DNA from 4 places in the Gardnerella sp. KA00243 genome. Region 3 is predicted to be linked to each of the others. Evidence: riboswitches for the same ligand, from Rfam matches in the RefSeq annotation. Region 3 holds a riboswitch; each other region holds the start of a gene.
What was found. A riboswitch is a leader RNA that binds a small molecule or an ion and turns the genes downstream of it on or off. The one in region 3 is predicted to bind thiamine pyrophosphate.

Region 1 (3,134 bases), 250 kb from region 3:
TCGTGCAATCCATTACAGAATCTTTCAAATTCTTTGGAGCTTGCTTAATTAAACCATATTTCACGTATTCTTTAGCCTGAGTTTCCATCATTTTCAAACCTTTTTCATCGATTGGGCGAATAGTTGGATTGTCAAACTTTTTAATTTGCTTAATAATAGTTTCGCTTGCTCCGAGCTGCTTGTAAGCGTTTCCAATAACATTGTTTTCTTTATGAGACTTTTTTGCTTCGCGAACAAGAGCCTTGTACATCTTCTTAACAAGATCCGGATGCTTTTGGGCAAAGCTCTTAGAAACAATGTGAATAGTAACATTCATATTGCCGTACTTTTTAGCATTTACAAGCAATTTTGCGCCTGGAGTTGTCATTGCTGCAGCAAGATTCTGATCGAATGAGGAAATTGCATCAATCTGTCCAGAAGTAAATGCTGCCTGGAAGTTCTTAGGGCTCATCTCAACTTTGTTAACTTTAGAAACGTCTAAACCACTTTTATCGAATGCGCGGTGAAGCATGTAATCGCCAGTATCACCGTTGTGAATAATAGCAACTTTCTTTCCGTATAAGTCTTTTAGTGTTTTCACGCCGCTTTTTGCGGATGCAACGATTCCTTGAGAATCACCATTGTAATATTCGAGCGCAAAAGCTACCCATGGTTGTCCTTCAGCAATCAAATCAATGAAGCGTCCGGTTCCAGTAGTTGTAGCATCTGCATTTCCGCTCATAACAGCAGTAAGACCATCGACTGGAGTGTAAGGACCAGTGTAAACTACCTTAGATTTGCCAAATTCGTCTTGAAGGAATTTCTCATTTTTCAAAGTAGTTAAATAATTTGCTGTAGAAAGATAAGCAACTCTCATAGTTCCAGCGTCTTCTTTTGAAGAAGCGCTTGATGATTTTTGTGAGTTTCCGCAAGCTGCAAGAGATACAGTTGCACAAGCAGCGCAGATTAATGCAATAATGCTCTTTTTAGAAAATCGCATTTTTAAATTAGCCATGATATACAGCTCCTTTTGTTTGTTGTTTTGTTTATCTGTTGTTTGTTTGGTTGTTATTATTTGGTTGTTGATTCTAAATATTGACTGATTCTTAAAAAGCAATTTAATGCATTTTAAAAAGTAGTTAACTTTAGAAAAATGTTGATACTACTAGATTATTGGCGTGATTTTCTATCTAATCTGCGTTCGGGTATAAGAAGATACTCTAATATGTTTGCAGTAAGCTCAGATCCAAGACCTGCAATTGCGTACATAATAACGCATGCCATCATTTGATCTGGCCTAAAGAATTCTTGCGCTCTTGAAAGAATGTATCCAATTCCAATAGAAGAATTGACTGTTTCGCAAGTCACTAATGCAACCCATGCTACAGATATTGCAAATCGCAAACCTGTCATAAAACTTGGAAGTGTACCGCGAAGCAAAATAGATATAAAAATAGTAGATTTTTTAACGTGATAAACCTGTGCTAATTCGAGAAGTTTCGGATCAATATTACGCACTCCGTCGCGAATATTAACGTACATAGGTCCAAAAACGCCAACAGCTATAAGCGCTATTTTCATCGTTTCATCTATTCCGAGGAAAATTATTAATATTGGAGCTAAAGCCGGGAATGGAATTGACCTCAACATGTGGCTTGGTTTATCAACTACAATATTGCCAAGCTTACTGCCTCCCGCAAGTATGCCTGCAGGAACAGCAAAAATAATTCCTAACAAAAGTCCTAAAAGAACTCGTAAAATACTTATTCCTAAGGATTTTAATAATATGCCTTCGTTGTTTAAATCAATAAAAGCTTGTATTACTTCATATGGGGATGGCAAAGAACGGTCTTCGATTGGAGAAAGAGTTGTAAAAAACCACAAAACCAAAATGAGGATGGTTGAAATCCACACTTTACACGAAGATACCGCTTTAAATGCAATCTTCAATATGTTTTTCGCTTTATTAGGCGAACTGTAAGTCATGCGACAATCCCTTCGATAGTTTTAGCTATATCAGGTTCAACGAGTGTATTCTCAGCGCAACACTGTATGTATTGTTGTTTGGCACGATGTAGTTGCGCACCCCGTGTCTGTGGTCATTATCTCCCAAGGGTATGGACATGTATATTTGAAATCGATATTTATAAACGATATTGCTTAAAAATATACAATTGGCTCATATGACTCGAATTAAATCAAAATATTGTGAACGTTCACGGCATAAATACGCTGGTACTCAATATAACGTCCATAAAACGCACTAATCTTGGAAGAGTCATCACAACCCATAGGTATAAAGGAGTAGTTGTGGCAGCTATTGAAAGCGTATATGCACGCGAAATTTTGGATTCTCGTGGAAATCCTACTGTTCAGGTTTATTTGGAGACCGAAGATGGCGCTCAGGGTATTGGTTTAGTGCCTTCTGGTGCTTCTACTGGTGAGGCTGAAGCTTGGGAACGTCGCGATGGCGACAAGTCCCGTTATCAAGGCAAGGGCACGTTGGAAGCTGTTAAGGCTGTCAACGAGGTAATCGCACCTAAGGTTATTGGCATGGATGCCACCGATCAGCGCGCTCTTGATGAGACGATGATTGAGCTTGATGGCACGCCAAACAAGGGCAAGCTTGGTGCTAACGCAATTCTCGGCGTTTCCCTCGCTGCTCTCTACGCTGCTGCTGAGTCTGCTCAGCTTCCGTTGTACCGCTACATTGGCGGCACCAATGGTCACATTCTTCCAGTTCCAAACATGAACATCATGAACGGTGGTGCTCACGCTGATTTCGCAACCGATATTCAGGAGTATATGATTTCTCCTTACGGTTTCGCGACCTACAGCGATGCTTTGCGCGCTGGTGTTGAGGTTTATCACACCTTGAAGAATGTTTTGAAGAAGGAAGGCTTGGCTACTGGTCTTGGTGACGAAGGTGGCTTCGCTCCAAAGATGAAGTCCAACGAGGATTCCTTGAAGTACATCATGGATGCAATCGAAGCCGCTGGCTATGAGCCAGGCAAGCAGATTGGTATTTCTCTTGACGTTGCTTCTTCTGAGTTCTACAACAAGGAAACTGGTAAGTATCGTTTCGATGGCGAAGAGCGCGAATCTGCTTACATGCTCGATTACTACGAGAAGCTCATCAACGAGTATCCAATCGT
Region 2 (3,134 bases), 460 kb from region 3:
TCTGCATCACACTTACGTCTATATTTGAACGCTTCACAAATTCGCAGCGAAATATAGCAAATTCACCGAAATTAGCGATTAGAAGCGTGCAGGATTGCAGCTTTCCAAGAATCCCTTTTCCTTCTCAGTCAACTCTTGCTCAAGCACGAGTTTTGTGGTCAAAGAAGAGCCTAAAGCGGTGAGCAAAATTCCGTGACGGAAGTAACCGGTGGAAATCGTGGTGTGCGTCTTAGGATCAATGCCAATGAATGGCAAATCATCTGGAGTTCCAGGACGACCGCCAGCAGTAACCTCAGTAATCGAGCATTCCTGAATGCCAGGAAGCACGCTTGCGGCATCGCGAAGCAAGTCAAGCACGCCACCGACCTTTGGAATATCGCGGTCATCTTCGCGAGAAGTAGCACCGAGCACAAGCTCGCCTGTTTCCTTAGCGCGAGGCACCAAATAAACTGGGCGGTCATGCACAAACCCACGAACCACGGAACTCAAAATTGGGCGCAAAGGCTCTGGAATAGTCATACGAATCATATCGCCCCACACAGCGCGAAGCTTAAGCTGAGGAAGCATATCCTTAGCACCCAAGCCGGATGCCAAAACTGTGTCTGGACCCAAATCGTCTGGAGTGCTTGCGCGACGCTCAATAACAACACCGCGCTTTTCAAGTGCATCAATCATTGCTGCAGTGAAAAGACGAGGGTTGATTTGATGGTCGTCCGGCACGCTTACAGCGCCTGCAATCGTCGGCGAAAGCGCAGGCTCAATTTCACGAAGCTTACTCACAGAAATATGCTCAGCTCTACGTCCATAACGGTGCTGCAAGTTTAACAACTCGTTCACGTGCTCGTTATCTGCAGCGTCACCACCGATTACGTAAGAGCCGCACTCTAAGTAGCCGGTTGGCTTATCGGTGTACTTTGCAACCGAATCAACCAATTCCTTATACATAGTTGCAGACTCAAACATAAGAGGATACAACGCTTCTTGCTGATATTGCATTTCTGCGGTAGGAGCTAGCATGCCGGCAGCATGGTGAGAAGCACCGGAGACTGGATCTGGATCAATTATGCTAACTTTTACGCCAGCTTCCGTAAGTCTCCACGCTGTTGCTAAACCAATAATACCTGCACCAATAATACGAATATTTCGCATATATACTCCTTCCCTACGGCGGCATTACCCGCATCAGGTTTACGGTCGGCTTTCGCCCTCTCAGCCTGTGTAGAACAGGCTCCCGCGGTGTAACCTTGACTTTCAAGAATTACAAATGCAGAACGTTTCAATATTGCTAACTTAGCAATATGCAAATGCTGCAGGTAGATGTAACAAAATTATGTGAATTTCATCACACTACCGTGCAGCATTTTAACACTTCTACAGAAAATCTGTTAATTTATCCGGTATGTCAAGCTGTGAAACTAAGCAATTTTTGTTACTGACGCAGTCAGCGCTCGCGTGGATTACGCGCTCGCTTACGAAACTCGCGTTGGAAGTCCACTGGACTCCCAACTTAAGCGAGTTTCCGCTCCGAGTTGCCTTCGCGCGCGCTTTGCCTGAGTCTGAAATTATTGGAATTTCAGACTCCTTCAAAGCGTGATTTGGCTTAATTGTGAAGCACGGTGTGCTTCACATGCCAAATCAGCCGAACGGCTATGCCGTGAGGATATGCGCTCAGGCAGATCGTCAGCGCACACAAAACACAACCCAGTTTCTAAAACCCAACCACACAACTCTGCCCTGCCTTCGCCAATCGAGACGAAGGCAGACCTCGCTTGCGTTGAAAGCACACCGTGCTTTCAATCTTGAGCAAGCTCGGCGCTCCGAGTTGCCTTCGCGCGCTAAATCGCATCGCTCAGGCAGGTCGTCACGCTGCGCAGGCAATGCATAACTCCGTTTTTTCGTTACTGGCGCAGATTAAATCACTCAACCGAGCGCAGCAAAATCTCCTCAAGCGCATGCTTCACAGAAACAGGCAGAGTGCAACGCCATTGCGCCCACTTCACTACGGAAGGCTGATCAGTTGCGTAAGCGTTAAGCATATCAACATTGTTGCGATACTTTTCTGCTTCCGATTCGTTTTCGTATTCAAGAGTTGAGATTGCAGCAATAGCGCCTGCACTTCCGTTAGCCTCGCTCACTGCATCAAAAGCCATTTCCTTACCGCGGTACGGCACTTGTGCTTGAAGCAGGAATCGGTAAGCGTCACCAACTTTAGGATCGGCAGCAACTTGCAATCCTCCGTCAACAATTACGCGAATTTCCGAACGAGCCGGCACGTCTTTTACAGAAACCGACAAACTCAAAGTCGACTCTTCACCTTCGTAAGAAATCGCAAACTCGCTTGCGTTAAGCTCTTGGCTCCCCACAAACACGCGCACGTGAGCAAAATCTGTGCAAGCAACTCCTCTAAATACAACGTTCCAGTTGCGTTTTTGCGGTACAGATTCTACGGCAGCATCGTATCCTGCAACACCGGAAATAATGAATTGCGAAGAGCCATTGCCGTCTCGCCACACAAAATTCATACGTGTATCTGCAGTGTTTCCAGCAGACGCTGCAGCAAAGTCACCGTTATCTTCTCGCATTACGAACTCGCCGTCAGCTCCAGGGAATGCAAGAATTCGCAAAGCCCGCGGATTTTCAATGCTATTAACCGATTCAGCAGCATCAGCACTACGCTCGCAATCTGCAACTTCTGGCAAAACTTGCAGAGGCACAATTGCTCCAGCACGCGCAAAAGCAGGCACGCGATCAAGCGAGCGCCATGCTTCAAATCTGCGACCATTCAAGCCGCGAGACACATACCTGCGTCCGTCAAACAAATCGTACCAATCACCTTCCGGCAACCAAACTCCAGCACATCCGCGCAAAGCAGCCGCATCATTAGGCGAAACAATCGGCGCTACTATAAGCTCACTTCCAAAACGGTACTCGTTAGGAATTTCGTAAGCCATGCCGACTTCCGGCGACTGCCAGTACATTGGCTCAACAATCGGTCTGCCTTCAAAAGCTGCGCGATAATTCATCGTATAAACGTATGGCAAAAGTTCCGCGCGCAAACGAAGCATTTTCACCATTGCTCCGCGAGTTTCCGGAGGGAAATTCCACGGCTCTTTTCCAGCAAACGGCGAACAAGT
Region 3 (3,134 bases):
TTCGGAATCCTTGGTTCTTCTGGTGCAGGAAAGTCTTCGCTAGTTCGTTGCATGAATCTGCTTGAGCGACCAACTTCTGGCAAAATTATTGTTGACGGAAATGATATTAGCGAAGTAAAAGATAAAGAACTTGCAAAAGTACGCACTAATATTGGCATGATTTTCCAGAATTTTAGCCTTTTCCAGCAACGTACAGTATTGCGAAACGTCACTTTCCCATTAGAGTTAAATCACACTGCAAAAAAGGAACGAGAAGAACGCGCAAACTACTTGCTTGACTTAGTTGGTTTAAAAGATTTTGCAAACCGCTACCCTAGCCAACTTTCAGGCGGACAGCAGCAGCGCGTAGCAATTGCACGAGCATTGGCGAATAATCCGTCGATTATGCTTTGCGATGAAGCAACAAGCGCACTGGACTCCACAACTACTGCGCAAATCCTTGATTTATTGCGCCGAATTAACCGCGAACTCAACGTAACACTTGTTATTATTACACATTCGCTGGCTGTAGCACGAAATATTTGCGACCGAGTTGCAATGATTGATGGCGGACGCATTGTGGAATTAGGTGACACGGATACGCTTTTTGCAAATCCACAAAGCGATATTTTGCGAACTCTTATTGCAGATGAAAAACAAGAAAATCATCGTGCTAAAACTACAAACACGCTTGCAAACGAGGCAACAGACGCACAAACAAACGCGCTTACCAATGAGGTGAAATAACAATGTTAGAAGCTGCTACACAATTTTTTAACGACTACGGTGACTTACTTATTGAAGGCGTGCAAGACACACTCGTAATGACATCAGTTGCAACACTTTTTGCATACCTTATTGGACTTCCAGTTGGCGTACTTCTCATTACATCAAACAAAAAAGGTATTTGCCCTAACGCGCCAATTAACGCAGTTCTAGGCTGGATTGTTAACATCGTGCGTTCTGTGCCGTTTATTATTTTATTAGTTGCAATAATTCCTTTTACTCGTCTCATAGTTGGCACTTCTTTGGGAGTTCCTGGAGCTATTGTGCCACTGGTAATTACTGCTGCACCATTCGTTGCTAGAGTAGTTGAACAATCTTTAGCCGAAGTTGACGGAAGCTTAATTGAAGCAGCACAAAGCTTTGGAGCAAGCAAATTGCAAATTGTTTGCAAAGTGTTGCTGTGGGAAGCTTTACCTTCGCTAATTCGCGGAGCTGCGCTTACATTTATTACGCTTTTTGGATTCTCCGCAATGGCTGGAACAGTTGGCGCAGGCGGACTCGGAGATATTGCAATACGATACGGATACCAGCGCTATCAATACGATGTGATGACAGTGGCTGTTATTCTTTGCATTATCCTCGTGCAGATTGTGCAAAGCTTGGGAGATTTTATTTCACGCGCAATCAATCATCACGAACGCTAAAGAATTTCGCAACATACCCACCACCAATTAAATGCACATAATCGTGTAAACTTACTGGTAATTCGACATTTTGCAGGGGTGCTTTCGAAAGAAGGCTGAGATGGTATTAATTTGCCTAACCCTTCGAACCTGTTAGTTAATACAACGTAGGGAGCAACGATTTTAGTATGACATCGAATTATCCGTACGCATCAATGCGTAATCAATTTAATCTAAGTGCCTGCTTTATTGCAGACCCACAAGCTTGTAATAATCGTCCACTTACAGATATTGTCGATGATGCTTTGCGCGCTGGAGCGACTTTTATTCGTCTTCATTGCAACAATGAAAACGCTAAAGAAATCACTACTATTGCACGCGATATTGCACAAATCATCGAAGACAATAACAAATGCGATTCTGTAACTTTTGTTATCGATGAACGTGTTGATGTCGTTTGGCAAGCTCGCAATCAAAGCATCAAAGTTGACGGAGTGCATTTAGCACAAAGCGACATGGAGCCTAGAGAGGCTCGCGCACTTCTTGGCGAAGATGCTGTAATCGGCTTATCTGTTGAAACCGAAAGCTTAGTTAAAGTAATAAACGAACTGCCAGATGGATGCATTGATTACATTTGCGTAACAGCAATGCACAATCCTGAAGAAGGATGCGAAAGCACTACTGCCGCTTACGAATTGGAAGCAAACCACACAACGCTGGACGAAGCGAAAATTAATACGATTTGTTCCGCAAGTGATTTCCCAGTTCTAGTTGGCGGAAGAACTGCGCTCGACGATATCGATACAATCGCTCACACTAAGGCTGCAGGATGGTTCGTTTCTGAAGCACTGTATTCTTCAGAAACACCAGAATCAACTATGCGTGAGTTTGTTGAACATTGGAAAGCTGTGCGAGGCGAAGAAAAGCACGGCTACGCTAAGCGAGTAATAGTTGCAGAAAATTCTGAATCAAAATCTTCAGAAACTCAAGAAAAGAAACCAACTTTTATTAACGCTAAAGAAGCAAAGGATGCTGCGAAATTAGCTAAACAACAGCGAGTTGACATTGCAGCTCGTGGTTGCACTCAGCGCGATAAAGCTCATATTCGCAAAACAACTCCAGTTCATTTTGAGTATGAATATGGTTCTTACGATTTGGAAGTTCCTTATACGGAAATTAAGCTTTCGGATACTCCTGGCGTAGGTCCTAACCCGCCTTTTAAGGATTACAATACTGAAGGTCCAAAGTGCGATCCGAAGGAAGGCTTGGCTCCGCTTCGACTTGACTGGATTCGCGACCGCGGTGACGTTGTGGAATATGAGGGTCGCAGGCGCAATCTTCAAGACGACGGCAAGCGCGCAATTAAGCGAGGCAAAGCTTCTAAAGAATGGCGTGGTCGCACGCATAAGCCAATGAAGGGCGCAGATCATCCGATTACGCAAATGTGGTACGCTCGTCACGGAATTACTACTCCGGAAATGCAATACGTTGCAACGCGCGAAAATTGCGATGTAGAGCTAGTTCGAGAAGAAATTGCAGCAGGACGCGCTGTAATTCCTTGCAATATTAACCATCCTGAAGCTGAGCCTATGATTATTGGCTCACGCTTCTTAACTAAGCTCAACGCAAACATGGGTAATTCTGCTGTTACGTCGTCTATTGACGAAGAAGTAGAAAAGCTTACGTGGGCCACGAAGTGGGGTGCGGATACCGTTATGGATCTTTCCACCGGTAACGATATTCACA
Region 4 (3,134 bases), 140 kb from region 3:
TAGTGATAGCCTAGCAAAGCCGTGGCGCAAGGGCGGTTTTCCTTTTCGTCCTCTTGACAATGACGCGCCATGGCACTTTAGATCCTTTCTGAATATGTGTGTGATTCCTAGAAGTTATAGCCATTTAGGTTGACTGGAATCGTCTTTTTCACCTATGGGGGGGGGGGTGATCTTAATGCGCGTGTGATCCTCGACAACCAGCTTTCAAGACTGGAACATTAGTCTGAGGAGTACCATTTTCAATATTTTCTTCAAAGGTTGAGTGAAGAAAAGAAAAAGTGTGCGTGTTAATACTGCGTTCACAGTTATAGAAGATAAGAGAGGAGTTAAAAGCTAATGAACATGCAGAAAATTTATTATGACATGGCTGAAAAACTTCGTCCCTATGCTGAGCCATACATGAATGAAGATTGCAAAGAAGCAGCTAGTAATGCTACATGCGCAGGAGAGTCTTATGAAGCATTAGCAGATTACTTAAGTTTTGCATGGGAACAGCAAGATACTCCTTGCAATCTTATTGTTGAAACATACAATCTTATTGACGATGACTATCTTGATTTATATAACGAAATGGCAGATAACTAGGGATCCAACGTCGTCAACATTCTGCAGATTACGACGAAGATGAATAAATCTTATATTAAAAAAACACTTAAAATGAAAATTGCGAGGGACCCCTCGACTAACAATCTGACGTAAACGGCAGCTGCGAGGCCCTCGCGTTATTTTCATTATAGCTTTATTTTTTATAATATCCAATGTAACAAATGATTCAATAAATACTATTGTTCAAAAACGTTTATCTAGAAAAGATACGAAGCTGAATTGCGTTTGCATAGTAGAAAACGGGAAAATTAACTATTACAAAAGAGCTGGTCATTCCCCCAAAACACCACCAAACGACACGCCAAAATAGGCGAGGGCTTGCATTTGTAAATATTTCGGGTATAGTAGTTACTCGTGCTTCGGAGCTGACATTGTTCAGTAAAGTTGCATTGCGGACATAGCTTAGTTGGTAAAGCGCAACCTTGCCAAGGTTGAGACCGCGGGTTCGAGTCCCGTTGTCCGCTCTAGGTCCGATGAGTTATTCGACCTTACGGTGGGTTAGCCAAGCGGTTAGGCAGCGGCCTGCAAAGCCGTATAGATGAGTTCGACTCTCGTACCCACCTCGATTAAGCGGGTTAGCTTAATACACAACCGGGCGGTTGGCGCAGTGGTAGCGCACTTCCCTGACACGGAAGGGGTCACAAGTTCGAACCTTGTATCGCCCACTCGAAAGGATTGCCTTTCACACATAATTAAAAAATTTTGGGTGATTGGCGCAGCGGCTAGCGCACTTCCTTCACACGGAAGGGGTCATAGGTTCGATTCCTATATCACCCACAATATGTTCGCAGTGTAGAAGCACTGCGTTTTTTGTTATCTGGCTATTTTTTATTTCCTAACTTACATATGAAAATTTTTTGCAGCCGAACATACCTGCAACCACAAATGGAAGCAATATCTCATATCAGTCAACAAATCAACCAATCAACCAGCCAGTCAATCAATCAACCAATCATTTCTTCACAGAAACACACATACTAATGTTCATTTTGAGTTCATTTAATATCGTGCTATACTCGTCCGAGTACAAGTGAAAATTGCAGGGGTACTGGAAACAGTTGAGAAACACCCTTTGAACCTGTTTTGTTAAGACATGCGTAGGGAGCAATTACAATAAGTGATTTCTTTCTGTCACGATTTTCGTGACATCTTGCGTTGCCACAAAGTAGTAGCAATTACACGAGTATCAACTAAACAATTAAAAAAAGATTTAAAAAACAATTAAAAACTAAAAACCAAACACCAAAACCAAAAAAATATCCGCCTGAATGTCACTTTTGGGAAAACTTGCACAAGTGAGGAGGAATACTGCACATGATCGATAGCAGCATAAGTGCTGAAACTATAGAATCGGCCATAAGCTGGCTTGCAGGATTCACAGAAAAACCAGGAGAACAAGGAGTTACTCGACCTCTTTACACAAAATCTTGGAAACAGGCTCTTTTTGCTCTTCGTCAACGATTTGAAAAACTCGGTATGACTGTGGAATTCGACCAAGTTGGAAACCTAATTGCAACTGTTGAAGGATGCGAAAAACCAGAAAGCATAATAGCTTGCGGATCGCATATTGACACAGTTTCAAGAGGAGGTCGTTTTGACGGCCAACTTGGAATAGTTGCAGCCTATTTAGCAATTAAGAATTTACTTACTAGATATGGAAAGCCAAAGAAAAGTCTTCGCATTATCTGCTTAGCAGAAGAGGAAGGCTCACGTTTCCCATACGTATTCTGGGGTTCAAAGAATTTCTTCGGGCTAGCCAAAAAAGAGGACGTAGAAAATATTTGCGACAGTGAAGGTGTTCCTTTCGAAACAGCAATGCGTGAAGCTGGGTTCAATTATCAAACAACTCAACCTAAGTTCGCAAATCTTGAAGCCTGGATTGAGCTACACATTGAGCAGGGACCAACGCTTTACAGCAATCACGAAGATTTAGGTATTATCACTAGCATTGCCGGTCAGCACCGTTGGGATATTCATCTTAAAGGCGTACAAAATCACGCTGGCACAACAATGATGTCCTACAGGCACGATGCAGTAGATTGCATGTCTCATATAATCGCCAAGAATCTTGACAAAGCCAAGCAAGCAGGCGACCCACTGGTACTTACTTTCGGTAGAATCAGCGTAGTTCCAAATCAAGTAAATATTGTTCCTGGAGAAGTTACTTTTTCAATGAACTGCCGTCATACAGATAAAGCTTTTCTTGATAAATTCTTGCAGGAACTCGACGAGGATATTCACGAAACTGCCAAGTCTTATGGCATTACAGCGCAGATCGATAAGTGGATGTCTGACGATCCTACACCACTTAGCGACGATATTATTAATCTTTTGAAAGATCAAGCTAATAAGCAAGGTTATGCGTACAGAGTCATGCATTCAGGTGCTGGTCAAGATACGCAAATTTTTGCTCCGTTTGTAAAATCCGGAATGATTTTTGTTCCTTCAAAAGATGGTATTAGTCACGCTCCAGAAGAGTACACAGATCCGCAAGACGCTGTTCACGGAGTAAAGCTTTTACGAGATGC

Region 1: it holds a riboswitch for thiamine pyrophosphate, as region 3 does, so the genes downstream of both, HXT50_RS01340 (ABC transporter permease) here and thiC (phosphomethylpyrimidine synthase ThiC) in region 3, are expected to answer to the same signal.
Region 2: it holds a riboswitch for thiamine pyrophosphate, as region 3 does, so the genes downstream of both, thiO (glycine oxidase ThiO) here and thiC (phosphomethylpyrimidine synthase ThiC) in region 3, are expected to answer to the same signal.
Region 4: it holds a riboswitch for thiamine pyrophosphate, as region 3 does, so the genes downstream of both, HXT50_RS01750 (hydantoinase/carbamoylase family amidase) here and thiC (phosphomethylpyrimidine synthase ThiC) in region 3, are expected to answer to the same signal.

What each region holds. Positions count from the first base shown of each region.
Region 1 is NZ_CP058375.1:341,008-344,141, forward strand. It holds gene HXT50_RS01335 (ABC transporter substrate-binding protein) at 1-994, opposite strand, end outside; gene HXT50_RS01340 (ABC transporter permease) at 1,150-1,965, opposite strand; TPP riboswitch at 1,955-2,079, opposite strand; gene eno (phosphopyruvate hydratase) at 2,290-3,134, shown strand, end outside.
Region 2 is NZ_CP058375.1:1,051,767-1,054,900, forward strand. It holds gene thiO (glycine oxidase ThiO) at 79-1,149, opposite strand; TPP riboswitch at 1,142-1,245, opposite strand; gene HXT50_RS03955 (TIM-barrel domain-containing protein) at 1,917-3,134, opposite strand, start outside.
Region 3 is NZ_CP058375.1:586,972-590,105, forward strand. It holds gene HXT50_RS02340 (methionine ABC transporter ATP-binding protein) at 1-726, shown strand, start outside; gene HXT50_RS02345 (methionine ABC transporter permease) at 729-1,409, shown strand; TPP riboswitch at 1,474-1,579, shown strand; gene thiC (phosphomethylpyrimidine synthase ThiC) at 1,577-3,134, shown strand, end outside.
Region 4 is NZ_CP058375.1:443,708-446,841, forward strand. It holds gene HXT50_RS01725 (hypothetical protein) at 337-585, shown strand; tRNA gene HXT50_RS01730 (tRNA-Gly) at 998-1,070, shown strand; tRNA gene HXT50_RS01735 (tRNA-Cys) at 1,099-1,169, shown strand; tRNA gene HXT50_RS01740 (tRNA-Val) at 1,200-1,271, shown strand; tRNA gene HXT50_RS01745 (tRNA-Val) at 1,311-1,383, shown strand; TPP riboswitch at 1,638-1,727, shown strand; gene HXT50_RS01750 (hydantoinase/carbamoylase family amidase) at 1,921-3,134, shown strand, end outside.